DNA from 2 places in the Rossellomorea sp. H136 genome. Region 2 is predicted to be linked to the other one. Evidence: a T-box and tRNA genes for the amino acid it is inferred to sense, from the RefSeq annotation. Region 2 holds a T-box; the other holds one or more tRNA genes.
What was found. A T-box is a leader RNA that pairs with one kind of tRNA and senses whether it is charged. The one in region 2 lies ahead of tyrS (tyrosine--tRNA ligase), so its partner is inferred to be a tRNA-Tyr.
Positions count from the first base shown of each region.

Region 1 (6,074 bases), 830 kb from region 2:
GTTTCAGATGAAACCATCCACTCCAAGAATGTTTTCGCTTCTTCAAGATGCTGGGAGTTCTTGTTTAATACCCAGTTATTCGGTACACCTACAGGAAGGCGATCAGCACTATCATCATTGCTGATAGAAATCGGAAGGAAGCCCATGTTGATTTCAGGATTGATCTCTGTGATCATGTTCTCAGTCCAGTTCCCTTGTTGCAGCATCGCCGTTTCACCAGAGGCAAATAGCGTTACTTGTGTATTGTAATCCGTCGTTAACGGATTATCATTTGCATACTTAAGCTCAGCATCTAAAACTTCTTTAAATTGCTTGAACTTTTCGTTTCCTACAATTTTCTCAGAACCATCATAAAGTCCGGCGATGAACGCATCCGGATCTTCCTGTTGAGCAAACGGAATGTTAAGTAAATGTTGACCAATTACCCACCACTCGCCGTAACCCGCTGAGAAAGGTGTGATTTTCTTCGCTTCCAGCTTCTTCGCAGCGTCTTTTAACTCATCAATCGTTGCAGGCGGCTCCGTTATCCCCGCTTCTTCAAATAAATCTTTATTATATACAAAGCCGTAGCCTTCAAGGTTAACCGGCATACCATAAAGCTTGCCGTCTTCATCTGTCATCGGAACTTTCCCGATCGGAAGAACATGTTCAACCCATGGCTCACCAGAAAGATCCGCTAACTTCTCTTTCCAAAGCTCTAATTCTTTAAAACCACCGTTGTTGAAAATGTCCGGTTCTTCACCAGAAGCAAATTTCGCTTTCAAAGCTGCACCGTAATCGGCACCTCCACCAACTGTTTCAAGCTTAATCTTAATGTTTGGATGCTCAGCTTCGAACTCATTAATCATTTCTTGAAGCTGATCGGCAATTTCAACCTTGAACTGGAAGAAATTAAGGGTTACTACATCATCACCTGATCCAGACTCTCCACCTGATTTGCTTGTAGTGTCTTTAGAAGAACATCCGGCAATAATTCCAAATACTAAAACCAAAGACATACAAAGTAAAAGTATACGTTTCATAAATGGATTGACCTCCCTGATATAAATTATTTTATATAAATTTCTGTATCAATGATAGACCATCTCTACAGAAACTTTATATCTACTTAATTGACCCTGAAGCAATTCCCTTGATGATATGCTTCTGTAAAAATAAGAAGAAAATGATGATCGGTGTAATGCCTAGCACCAATGCTGCAAGACCCATATCCCATTGCTTCGTATACTGAGCGAAGAACGAGCTTGCTGCGAGTGGAATCGTACGCAGTTCCGCATCCTGTAATACAAGAAGGGGAAGCAGATAGTCATTCCAAATCCATAAGGTGTTCAGAATGATCACGGTCACTGTTATTGGCTTAAGTAATGGGAATACAATTCTCCAGAACACACCAAACTGACTGCAGCCATCAATCATCGCGGATTCTTCAATCTCAATCGGAACGGTTTTTACAAATCCATGATATAAGAACAGAGAAAGTGGGACCCCAAATCCGAAGTACATGATGATCAAACCTGGAATACTATTCGTAAGCCCAAGAGTTCCTCCAACTTTCATAAGAGGAATCATCACCGTCTGGAACGGAATGACCATGGCTGACACAAAGATGACAAATAAGATTTTGCTGAACTTCCCTGGCGTTCGTACCATTTTCCACGCAGCCATGGAGCTGATAATCACTAATCCAATGTTGCTGAAAACAGTGATGACCAAGGAGTTCCAGAATGCACGGGGGAAGTTGATGATCTCCCACACTTTCGCATAGTTAGAGAAAACAAATTCCTTTGGCCACGCCGCCGCATCGATCAAAATCGCTGCAAATGGCTTCACTGAGTTGATGAGTACGAAGTAGAAAGGAATAAGAAAAATGAGCCCTATGACAATACCGATAATCTCTAATACAAACGTTCTTTTCGTATAGCGATTGCCCATTACGCCTGAACCTCCTTCTTCTTCGTCACCATCACCTGAATAGTCGTAAACACTGCCACTACCACAAAGAACAGTATCGATTTCGCTGTTCCCAGGCCGTAACGGTTGTTTTGGAACGCCTCTTGGTAAATATTGATCGCAACAGATTGTGTAGAATTGAAAGGTCCCCCACCTGTTAACGAGATGTTCAAATCGAATATCTTAAAGGCCATTGAAATCGTCAAGAAGAAACAAATCGTGAATGCCGGTAGAATCAACGGAATGATAATCTTCGTCAACAACGTCCAGTTTGATGCTCCATCTATCCTCGCTGCTTCCAAAAGTGAATTATCCACCCCTTGCAATGCCGCAACATAGATGACCATCATATAACCACTGATCTGCCACGCAAACACGATGACAATTCCCCAGAATGCCGTCGTCTCATCACCAAGCCAAGGCATTTTAAAGAATCCTATATCCGTCATATTCCCGAGTGATGCAAACCCTTTAACAAAAATGAACTGCCAGATGAACCCGAGTAGCAATCCACCGATCACGTTCGGAATAAAAAACACTGTCCGTAAAATATTACGGGTTTTCAATGCCGCATTTAACAGTAACGCAAATCCAAAACCTATTAAGTTACTAATAAACACAGCCGCAAACATAAACTTCGTCGTAAACATAAAGGAATTAAAGAACGTCTTATCATCCGTAAAGATCTTAATATAATTCTCAAACCCAACCCACTCAACAACCGAGCTGACACCATTCCATGAAGTAAACGAATAATACACACCCATCAAGAACGGAAGAATCTGAATCACTAAGAAAAATAAAAGTGCCGGTCCAACAAAGGCAGCATACGTCAGCAAGCTCTTATACTTAAACTTCTTCTTCGACACTGCTTTCATTTGCACGTCTGGGCTTACTGGTCCAGTCTGAATCTTTGGTTCCACCCGTATCACCACCCCTAATTATGTAATCGCTTTCTTACATTATAATGGCAGCGCTTTCTTAAAAAGGGGAACTCAATTGACAAAGAAGGTGCAAAATTTTGACTAGATGGTTTTGGATTGGTTGTGGTGTGGGTAAATGAAGTGGATGGGGTTCGTGTGTCGTGATCGATTGTGGTGTGGTGATCTTGGTGCGGGAACCCTTGGGACGATTCGATAAGTGGGTGGGATTAGAGTGGTGAGAACTGGTTGGAATGAATGATGGAATGATGGGATTTGAAAATAAAATCGTGTATTTGAAAATAAATGTGGTGAATTTAAAATAAAATCGGAATGGTGATAATAAATGTAGTAAAGTCGATAATATATCTACCAAACTCGATAATAAATTATCAAAAGCCTATAATCTAGCACTTCCATCATTAGAAATTTGCTTCTTTTGTCAAATTAACCATTTTCACTTTAAAATAGTCATGTTTTGACTCAATTCCTGTACAAAATGCTACTACTTATATCTATAATATTTATAAACTTTCAAACCACACCTTACTAATCTAAAATAAAGCTGTTACTCACTGCTCCACACCAAAACCTATTCTTTTTTAATATTCTTCCCCATATACCTCCAAATTTTCAGTTTCAAACAATAAAAAAAGACTTCCTCTAATGAGAAAGTCTATCGTATGTAAGTTGGAGCGGGTGAAGGGAATCGAACCCTCATCATCAGCTTGGAAGGCTGAGGTTTTACCACTAAACTACACCCGCGAATGGTACCGGTGGCCGGGATCGAACCGGCACTCCAGAGGAACACGATTTTGAGTCGTGCGCGTCTGCCAATTCCGCCACACCGGCATTACATTTGGAGGCGGCAACCGGATTTGAACCGGTGATCAGGGTTTTGCAGACCCATGCCTTACCACTTGGCTATGCCGCCTTAATATTGGAGCGGAAGACGGGATTCGAACCCGCGACCCCCACCTTGGCAAGGTGGTGTTCTACCACTGAACTACTTCCGCACTACTGGGCTAGCTGGATTCGAACCAACGCATGTCGCAGTCAAAGTGCGATGCCTTACCGCTTGGCTATAGCCCACTGATAGTATATGTCACGGAAATGAAAATGTGACTTTTATGGGGCGACTGATGGGAATCGAACCCACGAATGCCTGAACCACAATCAGGTGCGTTAACCACTTCGCCACAATCGCCATGATTTAATTGGCAGGGGTAGTAGGAATCGAACCCACACCAAAGGTTTTGGAGACCTTCGTTCTACCTTTAAACTATACCCCTATGAAATATAATTGATTTCCAGTGATTCCTCATGCTATTCGCTTTGATGCATAATGCTTCGCTGCAAAGTTTAAGGAAGATTATTTTATTTCGATGAGGTTCCGCAAAAAATCTTGGTGGAGGGGGGCAGATTCGAACTGCCGAACCCGAAGGAGCGGATTTACAGTCCGCCGCGTTTAGCCACTTCGCTACCCCTCCACATATTAAATCACTCGGGTGGTGCCGGCAAGAGGACTTGAACCCCCAACCTACTGATTACAAGTCAGTTGCTCTACCAGTTGAGCTACACCGGCATCAAGAATAGTGATAAATGGTGGCTCAGGACGGAATCGAACCGCCGACACATGGATTTTCAGTCCATTGCTCTACCAACTGAGCTACTGAGCCACTATGTAAAATAAAAATGGCGGTCCGGACGGGACTCGAACCCGCGACCTCCTGCGTGACAGGCAGGCATTCTAACCAACTGAACTACCGGACCAAAGTTTTTTGACGACAGTCAAAATAACTATCCATGCGTGACTCACCAAGGATAATGCTATCCTAAGTCAAAAATGGTATTGCGGGGACAGGATTTGAACCTGCGACCTTCGGGTTATGAGCCCGACGAGCTACCGAACTGCTCCACCCCGCGACGATATAACTTGTTAAGTTAAACTTATAATTTAAGGAAGATTATTTCACTCCGCTTAAGCTTCGTAAAAAAACATGGTGGAGGATGACGGGATCGAACCGCCGACCCTCTGCTTGTAAGGCAGATGCTCTCCCAGCTGAGCTAATCCTCCAATATATTAATTGTATTGTTTTCACTTTCGAATAAAAAGTGTTGGTGACCCATACGGGATTCGAACCCGTGTTACCGCCGTGAAAGGGCGGTGTCTTAACCGCTTGACCAATGGGCCTTAATAAGAAGAAAAGTTATGGCGGAGAGCAAGGGATTTGAACCCTTGAGACAGCATTAACCGCCTACACGATTTCCAATCGTGCTCCTTCGGCCACTCGGACAGCTCTCCATATGATGGCTCCGCAGGCAAGATTCGAACTTGCGACCGATCGGTTAACAGCCGATAGCTCTACCACTGAGCTACTGCGGAACGATATGCCTGGCGACGTCCTACTCTCACAGGGGGAGATCCCCCAACTACCATCGGCGCTGAAGAGCTTAACTTCCGTGTTCGGCATGGGAACGGGTGTGACCTCTTCGCCATTGTCACCAGACTGTTTTCTTGTCTCTTTTTTAAGGACAAGTACTATTATATCGCGTAGATATATTTTTTCAAGGCTTTTTTTATAATTTCGTATAAAATTTATTCCCTGAAAACTAGATAAAGAATTGATGTCAAGAAAGCCGAATACCGACCCATTGTTGTTCATTTCATAAATGACTCTTTGTGGTTAAGTCCTCGATCGATTAGTATCAGTCAACTCCACATGTCGCCATGCTTCCATCTCTGACCTATCTACCTAGTCATCTTCTAGGGATCTTACTCACATACGTGATGGGAAATCTCATCTCGAGGGGGGCTTCATGCTTAGATGCTTTCAGCACTTATCCCTTCCGCACATAGCTACCCAGCGATGCCTTTGGCAAGACAACTGGTACACCAGCGGTGCGTCCATCCCGGTCCTCTCGTACTAAGGACAGCTCCTCTCAAATTTCCTGCGCCCACGACGGATAGGGACCGAACTGTCTCACGACGTTCTGAACCCAGCTCGCGTACCGCTTTAATGGGCGAACAGCCCAACCCTTGGGACCGACTACAGCCCCAGGATGCGATGAGCCGACATCGAGGTGCCAAACCTCCCCGTCGATGTGGACTCTTGGGGGAGATAAGCCTGTTATCCCCGGGGTAGCTTTTATCCGTTGAGCGATGGCCCTTCCATGCGGAACCACCGGATCACTAAGCCCGAC
Region 1 covers NZ_CM166371.1:1,463,558-1,469,631, reverse strand. The annotation lists gene ACYH0O_RS07425 (ABC transporter substrate-binding protein) at 1-1,022, opposite strand, end outside; gene ACYH0O_RS07420 (carbohydrate ABC transporter permease) at 1,105-1,932, opposite strand; gene ACYH0O_RS07415 (carbohydrate ABC transporter permease) at 1,932-2,873, opposite strand; tRNA gene ACYH0O_RS07410 (tRNA-Gly) at 3,562-3,635, opposite strand; tRNA gene ACYH0O_RS07405 (tRNA-Leu) at 3,639-3,722, opposite strand; tRNA gene ACYH0O_RS07400 (tRNA-Cys) at 3,731-3,804, opposite strand; tRNA gene ACYH0O_RS07395 (tRNA-Gly) at 3,812-3,886, opposite strand; tRNA gene ACYH0O_RS07390 (tRNA-Gln) at 3,891-3,962, opposite strand; tRNA gene ACYH0O_RS07385 (tRNA-His) at 4,002-4,077, opposite strand; tRNA gene ACYH0O_RS07380 (tRNA-Trp) at 4,089-4,162, opposite strand; tRNA gene ACYH0O_RS07375 (tRNA-Tyr) at 4,277-4,360, opposite strand; tRNA gene ACYH0O_RS07370 (tRNA-Thr) at 4,380-4,455, opposite strand; tRNA gene ACYH0O_RS07365 (tRNA-Phe) at 4,474-4,549, opposite strand; tRNA gene ACYH0O_RS07360 (tRNA-Asp) at 4,567-4,643, opposite strand; tRNA gene ACYH0O_RS07355 (tRNA-Met) at 4,723-4,796, opposite strand; tRNA gene ACYH0O_RS07350 (tRNA-Val) at 4,872-4,947, opposite strand; tRNA gene ACYH0O_RS07345 (tRNA-Glu) at 4,990-5,064, opposite strand; tRNA gene ACYH0O_RS07340 (tRNA-Ser) at 5,084-5,175, opposite strand; tRNA gene ACYH0O_RS07335 (tRNA-Asn) at 5,182-5,256, opposite strand; rRNA gene rrf (5S ribosomal RNA) at 5,264-5,380, opposite strand; rRNA gene ACYH0O_RS07325 (23S ribosomal RNA) at 5,554-6,074, opposite strand, start outside.
Region 1: it encodes a tRNA-Tyr, which carries the amino acid that the T-box ahead of tyrS (tyrosine--tRNA ligase) is inferred to sense. The anticodon was not compared.

Region 2 (6,074 bases):
TTTCAAGAACGCTTCATCCATATGATTCCCCACCATTTGTTCAGAAGGGGTCAAGCCGCCCCGTTCCGCATTCGTGCTTTCAGAAAGTAAGACCAATACCCCTTCATCACCGATCCTGGCCATTTTATGAATGTCTGAGTATTGATGATTGGCAGGGGTTAAGTCGAATTTAAAGTCTCCAGTATGTACGACATTTCCTTCCGGCGTATGAAATACGATACCTAAACAATCCGGAATGCTGTGACTTACCTTGAAGAATGAAACATCGATCGTTCCGAAATTCAGGTTGGAATTTGAGTCGATGGTTACAAGTTTTGTCTCTCTTATAAGCCTGTGCTCTTCTACTTTTAGTTCGATTAATCCTAAAGTGAAATGTGTAGCATAAATGGGCATGTTAATTTTTTTTAGAAGATAGGGAATGCCCCCTATGTGATCCTCGTGGCCATGAGTGACAATTAACCCCCGTATTTTATCCTTGTTTTTTTCCAAAAAAGTAACATCAGGAATGATTAAGTCGATTCCTAAAAGACTTTCATCAGGAAACTTACCTCCACAATCAATGATGACAATATCATCACGATGTTGAATGACATACATATTTTTTCCGATTTCGTTGATTCCGCCAAGTGCGAAAATGGATAATGCCTGTTCATTGGTATGCAAGAATGAACCCTCCAAAAGAAATTGTTTTGGTTATTATGCCCGAATAGGATGATTTCATTAAGTTAGATTTTGTTTTGAGAGATAAAAAGTTACATGAAATAATTATTTATATGGGAAATTATGCTACTATTGTTTATGAATGATACATACTAAGGAGTGATGATGATGACATCAACAAATGCATGGACAGAAGTAGATCAATATTTCACGAGTAAACTTCAAGTATCAGATCCACTTATGGATTCTGTATTGAAAGCAAATAGTGAAGCAGAACTTCCTTCAATCGATGTATCCCCGAATCAGGGGAAGTTTCTCTCATTGCTTGCACAGCTTAAAGGAGCTAAACGTATATTGGAAATCGGGACCCTTGGAGGCTATAGTACGATCTGGCTTGCCCGTGCATTGCCCGAGGACGGCCATCTTGTAACCTTGGAATATAGTGAAAAACATGCAAAAGTAGCCGCAAAAAACATTCAAAATGCTGGAATGGATCAAAAGGTGGAAGTTAAGGTAGGTGCTGCATTGGATACGCTGCCGACTATTGAGGGTAAGTTTGACTTTATTTTCATTGATGCAGACAAACAAAACAATGCAAATTATTTAAAATGGGCACTCGAGCTTTCTCAACCTGGAGCTGTCATCATTACAGATAATGTGGTACGAGGTGGAAGAGTAATCGATGAGACCAGCGGAGATGAAAGCGTTCAAGGTGTTCGCTATTTTATTGATATGTTGTCTAAAGAGCCCCGTATTGATTCAACGGTTGTTCAAACCGTCGGGTCTAAAGGTTACGATGGGTTTGTAATGGGTATTGTGAAGGGATAAAAAATTATTATTGTATTTTACTGGATTCTTATGTAAAATAAATGAAAATTCATAATCCTAAATGTCATGATAGGAACGAGTAGTGACTTATCTCCCTGTTGAAGAGAGCTGATGGCTGGTGGGAATCAGTACAAAGATAAGCGCGAATTACCTCCTTAAACATTCTCTGTGAACCTTAGTAGCAGAGAACGGCCGGTCCGTTAATCGAATGAAGTGGAAGAGAAATCTTCAATGAGGGTGGTACCGCGTTAACCACGTCCCTTTTTTAGGGGCGTGGTTTTTTGGTGTGATTTTTAGTTGAGAGAGTAGATAACGGCTAAATTTTCGTTTTAACGGCGAATTTCGAATTATAACGGCGAAATCACAAATGCTTCGTCCGCAATCAAATTATATCAGCGAAATCCAGAATATATCAGCGGAATTTTAAATATATCAGCGAAATCCAGGATTTATCAGCGAAATTAGATGATTTCAAAGATGACGACCAACCTGACATATCAATCAAGGAGGAATGATCATGTGGGAATCACTTTCACAAGAACAACAGGCAGAAGTGGAAAGGCAGTTAACCGTATACAAAAATGGGGTTCATGAAATCATCCCAGAAGCAGAATTAAGGCAAAAACTCGTCAAGTCAATAGCAACAGGAGCACCATTGAAAATCAAGCTTGGTCTAGACCCGACCGCTCCCGATGTTCACCTGGGTCATACGGTTGTTCTGAACAAATTAAGGCAGTTCCAAGAAAACGGTCATATCATTCAGCTCATTATTGGGGATTACACTGGTAAAATTGGTGATCCGTCTGGTAAGTCTGTGGCAAGGAAGCAGCTGACAGATGAAGAGGTGAAGAGAAATGCCCAAACTTACTTTGAGCAATTTGGGAAAGTCCTCGACAAAGAGAAGGTGGAGCTTCATTACAATTCCAAATGGCTGTCATCGTTGAATCTTGAAGATGTGATTCATTTATCATCGAAGATCACAGTTGCTCGATTAATTGAAAGAAACGATTTTTCTAATCGGTTGTCAACAGGGAAGCCAGTCTCGCTTCATGAGTTTTTCTACCCGTTAATGCAAGGATACGATTCCGTCGCATTAGAAAGTGATGTGGAGCTTGGCGGGACGGATCAGCAGTTCAATGTGTTGATGGGAAGACATCTTCAGGAGCATTACAACCAGGAGAAACAAGTGGTCATATTACTTCCTTTACTTGAAGGCCTTGATGGCGTAGATAAAATGTCAAAATCAAAACAAAATTACATTGGAATTGATGAAGATCCTAACCAAATGTTTGGGAAGACGATGTCGATTCCGGATGAATTGATCATTAAATACTTCAATTTGATAACGGACTTATCTTTAGATGAGAAATCGAAAATAGAGAAGGAATTAATCGAAAGGACTCTCCATCCTAGAGACGCCAAAATACGTTTAGGAAAAACCATCGTGACCATGTACCACGGAGAAGAAGCAGCCGGGCAAGCCGAGAACAATTTTAAGAAAGTATTCCAAAAAGGCGCCATGCCTGATGACATTCCAGAGATACAGTGGACAGGTGAAAGTAGAGTGTCCATTATCGACTTACTTGTTGAGTTAAATATGCAAGCTTCAAAGAGTGAAGCGCGGCGGATGATTCAAAATGGAGGAATCAGAATCAATTCAGAAAAGGTTCTGGATATGCAATTAGAAGTAGAGATTGAAGATGGACTGATTGTGCAGGTAGGGAAGAGGAAGTATAAAAAGCTGAGAATTATGTAACTCCGTAAGAAAGTCGTCTAATCAGCATGAATAGATGGTTTTTTTATTTATTATAATAAATCAAATATTTTTGATTTATCAGTTGACTTAATGGAAAACCTTGCATATAGTAAGGGTATATCAAATAAATTTGATTTAAAAGGAGCAGATAGCATGAATAAACAAATTCCGTTTAAAGATATATCACTGGATTCAACCTTCAGTAAATACGAAAAAAAATTCAAGGCACTTGCAGATCAAAAAAGGTTATTTATCCTGCACCAAATTACTGAAATGGGAGAAGTGTGCGTATGTGACTTATCGGATAAATTAGACTTACCCCAATCTAAACTTTCCTACCATCTGAAAATTTTAATGGACGCTGAGTTGATCTTGAAAGAAATTCGAGGCACGTGGAGTTACTATACATTAAATCACACTGAATTGAATCACTTGTTATCCGAACAACTTTGTTGCATGTTTAGGCGTGAATAATTTGCATAGTGACATCTTATGATTAATTAATCAAAATAATTTGATGTATAATTTTCGATGATTAATCAAGAAAAATTGATTTAACATAAAGGAGGCAGTCAAATTGACTATATTAAAAGATTTTATCAGTATTGCCCTTGAACTAACGGCACTATTTGTTGGAATATCCTTTGTGATTCATTTACTTCAAGGCTTTATTCCTTATAAAAAGATGGAGGAGCTGATGGATAGGAGCCATCCACTATTTAGTGCTCTGGTTGCTGTAGGTTTTGCATTCGTCACACCTTTTTGTTCCTGTTCAACCATCCCTATTGTTGTAAATCTATTGCGAAATAAAGTCCGTTTTCCGATTGTGATGGTTTTCCTTTTCGCCTCACCTGTACTGGATTTAACGATTCTTTCCTTAATGACGTACTTACTGGGTTGGAAAGTAGCTATTGCATATACAATTTTAACCACTTCTTTTTCTATTATCATTGGATTTACGTTGAGTGCATTTGGATTTGAAACACAACTAAAGAATGTCATGGTAGAAAATTTCTCACCCCCTGAGAATGGATTCAATATTAAGAGGGCTATAAGAGAAACACACTCTCTCATGAAAAACGTGTATCCTTTTCTTATTATCGGGGCAGGGATTGGTTCGGTTATTCATGGTTCTGTTCCAACAGAATGGATTACAACCTATTTAGGAGGAGAGAATTGGTGGATGGTGCCGATAGCTGCGATTATCGGGATTCCTTTATACATCCGTCTATCTACAATGATCCCGATCTCTCAAATTCTTATTGCTAAAGGAATGGCACTGGCACCAGTAATGGCTCTAATGATTGCATCAGCAGGAGCAAGCCTTCCGGAAGTGACTTTACTGCAAAGCATTTTTAAAAAGAAGCTTGTACTCGCATTTATTGGCTCTGTCCTCATCATGTCTACTATGTCGGGGTTCTTATTTTACTTTATATAAGGAGGTGAAAAAAGTGAATTGGTTAAAAAGTTTGATTGGTCAGAAAGTTCAGGAGGATTGCTGCAAAGTGAAAGTGGTTGAAGTAAAAGATGAAAATGTAAATAAAAATGTTGTTAAAAATGAAAAATGAAGTCCTCGTTATTTTACGTAGGGCTTCATCTTCTTTTGAGGTAAATTTAAGTAAAGAGAGTTTGCGACTATCTTCTTTCAAATCAATGAGTCGGCGTTTCGGATAAATTAAAGCCAATATACTTCAACGCAGATTCTAAATTGCGAACTTTAACAATAGGTAGTTGAGATAATTGTCCGTTTTCCTTTTCGTGATTCGCAATATCAGGTGTAATTCCTGTAAGAATCGACTCAATACCCATGATCTTCAGTGATTTTACTAAGTTGATAAATACCGTTGGGAAAACTCCATCTAAAATGAGCAGACCGGATAGGTCAATAATAAAGTACACCGTATCATGACTGGAGCCATATCCGAGAACTTTATTAATTATTTTTTCTGAACGTATTTAATCGAGGACTCCTTGAATACTAAGACAAGCTATTCCTTCTGTAATCGGGATAATCGGAACACTCTAGTAATTCATATTAATTTTGGTTTGATCCAAATCCACGATCTATGACAGAATATCTGCCATAGATTGAAGGTATTCAATATCCGACTGACAGAAATTCTTCTCTTCTTTATCCATGACACATAATGTTCCAAATACATCCCCTTGTAAATCTCTTAGTGTAACCCCAAGAAAACCTTTCACACCTAATTGAGAAGTAACTTCCAATTCTTTGATGATGGTATCCTCTGCAACGTTTATCTTATGCATCTCATTGTTTTCATTCATTATAATCAACCTACAATATGTATCTCCATATTTAACAGAGTAACCCTCTGGAATGATTTCTTCTTTTTCGTTATAAGAACTTAAAACAGTCATGGCATCATCGCCTCGTCTTGTTACATAAACCGAAGAGTCGACCGTATCTTTGTTGATCCGAATTACCAGGGAAAAGGAATTGGTTCATCTACCATAAGTTTAATAGAAGAGAAGTTTCCAAAGGTGAGATTGTGGGAACTTGAGAAATCTCGCAGGCAGCTGAATAATCATGCCTTTTACGAGAAGATGGGGTACAATAAAATCTTTGAATCAGAAGATGAATTCTGCTATGAGAAAAGGATACAACCTGATACTACAAAAGAGGTTGAGACGAGGGAGATTTCCATTCAAGGTGACACCTTGAGACAAGTTGACCTTTCTCGGCTGCAAGTGGAACAGAGCGAGATGACGGAGACAGATTTCTATGGTATCGCAGGGAGTCACTCCACATTTAGCAACAGCAACCTAATGGGAGCACAATTTAGCAATTGCAATCTAAGGATTCACG
Region 2 covers NZ_CM166371.1:2,295,586-2,301,659, forward strand. The annotation lists gene ACYH0O_RS11495 (ribonuclease J) at 1-663, opposite strand, end outside; gene ACYH0O_RS11500 (O-methyltransferase) at 829-1,488, shown strand; T-box leader at 1,546-1,753, shown strand; gene tyrS (tyrosine--tRNA ligase) at 2,000-3,244, shown strand; gene ACYH0O_RS11510 (ArsR/SmtB family transcription factor) at 3,398-3,718, shown strand; gene ACYH0O_RS11515 (permease) at 3,822-4,682, shown strand; gene ACYH0O_RS11520 (GAF domain-containing protein) at 5,309-5,626, opposite strand; gene ACYH0O_RS11525 (pentapeptide repeat-containing protein) at 5,705-6,074, shown strand, end outside; gene ACYH0O_RS11530 (pentapeptide repeat-containing protein) at 6,055-6,074, shown strand, end outside.